2 regions of the Sporosarcina sp. SAFN-010 genome follow, and region 2 is predicted to be linked to the other one. Evidence: riboswitches for the same ligand, from Rfam matches in the RefSeq annotation. Region 2 holds a riboswitch; the other holds the start of a gene.
What was found. A riboswitch is a leader RNA that binds a small molecule or an ion and turns the genes downstream of it on or off. The one in region 2 is predicted to bind S-adenosylmethionine.
Positions count from the first base shown of each region.

Region 1: another riboswitch for S-adenosylmethionine. It lies ahead of ACR65F_RS02740 (hypothetical protein); the one in region 2 lies ahead of metA (homoserine O-acetyltransferase MetA).

Region 1 covers NZ_JBPFDS010000001.1:568,658-571,794, reverse strand. Annotated here, with positions in the region: gene ACR65F_RS02750 (sulfite exporter TauE/SafE family protein) at 1-473, shown strand, start outside; gene ACR65F_RS02745 (DMT family transporter) at 536-1,417, shown strand; gene ACR65F_RS02740 (hypothetical protein) at 1,477-1,764, opposite strand; SAM riboswitch class I at 1,841-1,938, opposite strand; gene ACR65F_RS02735 (hypothetical protein) at 2,022-2,144, shown strand; gene ACR65F_RS02730 (antibiotic biosynthesis monooxygenase) at 2,675-3,019, shown strand.
Region 2 covers NZ_JBPFDS010000013.1:38,105-41,241, reverse strand. Annotated here, with positions in the region: gene ACR65F_RS14145 (thioredoxin family protein) at 1-8, shown strand, start outside; gene ACR65F_RS14140 (AbrB/MazE/SpoVT family DNA-binding domain-containing protein) at 74-349, opposite strand; gene ACR65F_RS14135 (YitT family protein) at 558-1,418, shown strand; SAM riboswitch class I at 1,509-1,614, shown strand; gene metA (homoserine O-acetyltransferase MetA) at 1,691-2,599, shown strand; gene ACR65F_RS14125 (TetR/AcrR family transcriptional regulator) at 2,702-3,137, shown strand, end outside.

The DNA of each region.
Region 1 (3,137 bases), on a different contig from region 2:
TGCTATCTGAGCAAGCGGTCAATATGGTGTACGGTGTGCTTGCAGTGGTGGCGGCAATTCTGTTATTCATTCCAAGGAAAAAGGTGGAGGAGCGACCAGCGAGTGAAGTGATGTTCAATAAGTGGCTTGCGGCTGGACTCGCCTTTGTCGTCGGAATAGCATCAGGAGTTGTTGGAGCGGGGGGAGCGTTTGTGCTCGTTCCAATCATGTTAACGGTACTCGCAATCCCGACCCGAATAACAATTGCCTCATCTCTTGCAATCACATTCATTTCCTCAATTGGTTCTGCGACAGGTAAAATCGCGACGGGGCAAGTATTATGGGGACCGGCGATTGTCTTGATTGTCGCGGCACTCATTGCTGCACCACTCGGCGCGAAATTCGGACAAAAAGTGAATCCAAATGTGCTGAAATGGATTCTTGCGGTGCTGATTTTAGCGACTGCCATCAATATATGGAGCGATTTGTTATAACTGATTCGGTCATCGGTGTATGATAAGATACGACTTGTATTGTTTTTCAACCGGAGGCTCTTATGACAAATCGCAACAAAGGAATTTTATTACTATTAGCGTCGGCACTCGGATTTTCACTTATGACCGCATTCGTGAAGTTATCGGGGGATGTCCCGACGATGCAGAAAACGATTTTCCGCAATGGCGTATCAATGTTCATTGCATTTTTCTTCGTTATTCATTACAAAGAAAGACTGTTCGGCAAGCGTGAAAACCAACGTTTGTTGCTGTTGCGTTCTTCACTCGGTGCGATCGGCATCGTGTTATATTTCTATGCGATTGACCATCTCGTACTTGCGGATGCAGATATGCTGAATAAAATGAGCCCGTTCATTACGATTGTGTTTGCGGCGATATTTTTGAAAGAGCATGTAAAACCATTTCAGTTGTATAGCATTTTAATCGCGTTTCTCGGGACGTTGTTCATCATCAAACCATCGTTTTCACTCGATGTTGTTCCGTATGCAGCTGGTGTTTTATCCGCAGTCTTTGCAGGTGGTGCATACACCGTATTACGAGCACTTGGTGGCCGTGAGCAGTTTTACACCGTCGTGTTTTACTTCTCGACATTCACGACCGTTGTGCTATTGCCGTTCGTGATTTTCACCTATCAACCCATGTCGCTGCAACAGACCGTGTATTTACTAGCAGCAGGAGTGTTCGCCACAGTTGGTCAATTCGGGATTACACTTGCGTACAAATACGCACCGGCAAAAGAGATTTCAGTGTTCAACTATTTCACGGTCGTGTTCTCTGCAATCCTCGGATTTGTGTTACTTGGACAAATTCCGGATGTCTATAGCTTCATTGGCTATTTCATTATATTCGGCGCGTCATTTTACATGTTTTTACGCAATCGAGGCGGGGAAGAAGTGCCTGCAGAATTGGCAAAGAAAAAATAGTTTTGTTATGAATAAAACCCTCTTTCTCACGAGTTTTCGTGGGGAAGAGGGTTTTTGCGTTATTTGAATAGTTGAGTCGCATCAGGTCCGAACGTGTCTTTGAGCAACTTCTGTTTGCGTGTTTGAATCTGCAGTGCAAGTTCGTCAGCCTGTCGTTGCAATTCCGCAATCTCTTGCAGTTCTTTTTGCAACGCTTTTTTAGAAAGTAAATCGCCTTGGTCGAAGTAATCGATCTCCTGCTGTACACGTGCAAACGTTTGATGACGCTTCATGGCTCCTGCAGAGCTATGTGGTTCTTCCTTTATAACCTGTTCCTTTTGTGCAGTAAATCGTTCAATCGTACCCACTTGGATCACTCCTCTAAAATTTGCCAAACAAAAAACTCTTCCCCCGAACAGAGAAGAGTTGCTTAAGCGCAAATTCTCCTCATCGGCCAGGTTTCCCTGTTGGCAGCAGCACCTTGCGTGAGCAGGTTGCTGAGACGTCATCGGGCCAAGTCCCTCGGTCTCTCTGGATAAGAAAAGAGTCGTTCATTTAGTTAAAGCAAGTGTAGCATATCGCGGTGGGCAGGGCAATATGCCCTTCGGTTGGAGGAATCGGAAAGATGGGGACGGTTATCGGAAGTTTGGTAGTAGTTATCGGCAACATCCTGGCAACAATCGGCATTATCCAGCAAAGAATCGGTAGCATCGTGGAATTAATCGGAATCGAGACACAACTCATGTAGTTTTAGGGATTAATTGGTAGCGCTTCGCTTGTTGAAAGCTGGGCAATCCCGCTGTGTGGAAGAATCGGCAAGAAGGGGCCAGTTATCGGCAATTGGGCAGTGGTAATCAGCAACATTCAGGCAACAATCGGCATTATCTAGCAAAGAATCGGTAACATCGCAGAATTAATCGGAATCAAGACACAACTCACCTGGTTTTAGGGATTAATTGGTAGCGCTTCGCTTGTTGAAAGCTGGGCAATCCCGCTGTGTGGAAGAATCGGCAAGATGTGCTCAGTTATCGGCAATTCGGCAGTGGTAATCAGCAACATCCTGGCAACAATCGGTATTATTTAGCAAAGAATCGGTAACATCGCAGAATTAATCGGAATCGAGACACAATTGAGCCAAGGGAAATCCCTATTTCAGTGGTGGGAGCGTTGTCTGGGGATTCGGGTAGGCGTATGCTTGAGTAAGAAGTCATTAGCACGTTTGCAGTGACACATGATCTCAAAAAAAGTGGATTTGCCAACTACAAAGGAGGCGCTCGTATGAGCCAGATGACAGCAGTGAACGTGATTCGTATCGAAAAAGGAAAAGGAGCCGAAGTTGCGGAACGCTTCGCAAAACCAAAATCCGTCCATACTTTTCCGGGATTTGTTCGGATGGAATTGTGGATGAAAGAAAGTACTGAAGATCATGATGAACTCCATGTTTGCACGACTTGGGAAGACGAAAAATACTTCACAGAGTGGCGCGAAAAGCGTGCAATCGAAAAGGCGAAGATTCGAGCTGAACAAGAGAAGAACCAAACTGGTAAACCGCCGCATAATCCGATTCTTGGTACTGAATTATCTACGTACGTCACAATGGTTCAACATTTACCAGCAAAATAAAAATTGATTCAAAAGCTTTGCCACGTGCAAAGCTTTTTTTATGGAAAAGTAAAAGTAGCTATTGATAAATATGATACAATGTATAAATTCCAATATATTAGAATATTTATAAGGGAGG
Region 2 (3,137 bases):
AAGCGTAAAAGAAAATTGAAAGGGTTGCTGCTTGAGAAGTCGAAGAGACTCCACTGGCAGCAACCCTTTCTTTTTACATACTAAACTCCTCTTTAACCTCTTCAAGAATAACTTTAGCACCCGCAGGGCTTACGAACATGCCGTTTGACAGTTCAAAATTATCGGAAGTGATTTCTCCGGTAATCACACAAGCTTCACGGATTTTATAGCTCCTAAGAATAATGGTTTCATCCTCCGTGAAAAATTCAAGTGGTTGTCCTTCAGGAAGTTTCATTGTCTCACGTAATTCAATTGGGATAACTATTCTCCCTAGATGATCAACTTTTCTTACAACGCTTAAGCTCCTCATAAGAGAACCTCCTTCAATGGTACCTGAATTCTTCTATAATCATACAATTCTATGTTGGGAAATGCAAAAAAATGGTCGATTTTTTGTCGAAAGTTCATTAATATAGAATATTTAGAATGAAAAAACTTCTCCTTCTTTTCATTGTCAATCGTCACAACGTACACGTAATTTGATAGAATAGTACAGTTGGCACGAACGGAGGGACACGATGACATTTACTCAATTTAAAAAATCAGCGATTTTTGACTATCTCCAAATTATTGTGGGTTCGGCGTTTGTCGGACTTGCATTTACTATTTTCCTATTACCTTCACGGATAGCTGCAGGTGGTGTTTCGGGAATAAGCACGATTCTTTTTGAACTTTATGGATTTAACCCCGCTTATGTACAGTGGCTTATTAATTTACCACTCCTCATTTTAGGGCTTGTCCTTGTTGGAAAAGATTTTAGTTGGAGAACCATTGTGGGGACGTTTTTTGTACCATTTTTCATTTTCTTAACGACAGATATTAATGTCCCAATTCATAATCCGTTATTAAGTTCTATTTATGGTGGGATTATGCTTGGTATCGGTCTAGGAATTGTTTATAGGGGGAACGGCTCGACAGGTGGAACTGCACTAATTGCTCAAGTTCTGAAGAAATATACTAACTTTTCCAGTGGCTTTGCTCAGCTAATTGTTGACGGTGCTGTCGTCATCATCTCGGCTTTTGTCTTTGACTTGGAACTCGCGCTTTATGCCATGATGGCAATCTATGTGACGAGTAAGGTAATCGATTTTGTGCAGCTTCAAACATCTCCTACCAAGCTGATCCTGATCATTACGGAACAAGAAGAAAAAGTTCAAGCACTCATTAATACCGAACTCAATCGAGGGTTAACAAAAGTGAAGTCTTTAGGAGGCTACTCGAATCAGGAGAAAACCATGATCCTTTGTGTCGTTGAGCAATCAGAAGCGATCTACTTTAAAAAGATTGTGCAGGAGCAAGAGCCGACATCGTTCGTAATCTTCTTAAATGCATCTGAAATTCTAGGAAGAGGATTTTCCAGAGCCCAATATGACGACTAACTAGTTGCTAGCCCGTGAGTAAACTCGATTTTGTTTAATGTTAGACTATACAAACAACTTAGAAATGGTATACTGTTCAGTAATTGAATACGCTTATCGAGAGAAACCGAGGGAAATGGCCCATTGACGTTTCAGCAACCCCTGATAGATTCAGGAAGGTGCTACTTCCACAAGACTTTGTCTTGAGAGATAAGAGGAACGGCTATTAGCTTCCACTTTCTCTCTCTTAGAAAGCGGAAGTTTTTTGATGGGCTGAATAGGAGTGAAGAATTGTGCCAATTACAATACCAAAAGCGTTACCCGCGGGAGAATTACTGAAGCAAGAAAAAATATTTGTGATGGATGAAGAGCGTGCTACCTCACAAGACATTAGACCACTACGCATACTAGTCGTGAATTTAATGCCTCAAAAAGAAAAAACGGAACTGCAGCTTCTGCGTTTGCTAGGTAATACTCCGCTTCAAGTGGATGTAACTTTTTTACACACAGAAACGTATGTATCGAAGAATGTTAGTAAAAACCATTTGGATACTTTTTACAAAACATTTCCTCAAGTGAAAGACGAAAAATTTGATGGAATGATTGTAACGGGGGCACCTGTAGAGCAAATGGAATTCGAACAGGTTGAGTATTGGGGAGAAATGCAGGAGATTTTGGATTGGGCATCAGTGAATGTAACATCTTCTATGCATATCTGTTGGGGTGCCCAAGCAGCACTTTATCATTACTATGGAGTGAACAAACACCAACTGCCTTCTAAGTGTTTTGGCATTTTTGATCATCTCGTTACAAATCCAACTGTCAATCTTGCACGAGGATTCAATGACCTGTTTCCAGCTCCACACTCCAGGCATACAGGAGTATCTCAATACGATATCGAACAGCATGACTCATTGAATCTACTCGCATATTCGGAAGATGTTGGACCCTTTATCGTGCTATCTAACGATGCAAAAAACATTATGATTACGGGGCACTTAGAGTACGATGCGGGAACGTTGCAGGAAGAATATGAGCGTGATGCAGCAAAAGGACTTGAAATTGATATTCCTAAGAATTACTTCCCGAATGACAATAGCTCGTTGAATCCGCTGAACACGTGGCGTTCCCATACACATCTCTTATTTTCAAATTGGCTTAATTACTATGTCTACCAACAAACTCCATTTGAATGGAAATGATGAAATTTGTGAAGTGGCGAGTATTGATCCAGCTGAAGAACTTGTAGTTCTCAGTGGATTGGATTATAATGAATGACAGTCAGTCATTTGTGGAGGGATGTTATGAACAAGAGAGAAAAAATTGTTCAGTCTGCGATTCAAGTGTTTACTGAAAAAGGCGTAGAAAAAACGACAGTTTCACATATTGTTAAAGCTGCAGGGATTGCACAAGGAACGTTTTACTTATACTTTCCCTCTAAACTATCGCTCATGCCTGCGATTGCAGAAGTGATGGTACAGCATACCCTGAAAACGGTGATAGACGCTGTTGAAGATTCTGCATCGTTTGATGAGCAACTGAAACAATTTGTAGATGCGATATTTGCAGTTAATAAAGAACACCACGAGATTCAGGCGATGATCTATTCAGGGTTAGCATCAACTGAACACTTGAAAGAGTGGGAGAGTGTATATGCTCCAATTTACCAATGGGTAAGCGCACTCGTTGAAAAGGTGCAGAAGCAAGGAGTCATTCGCATCGACAGTCATCCAGATCAGT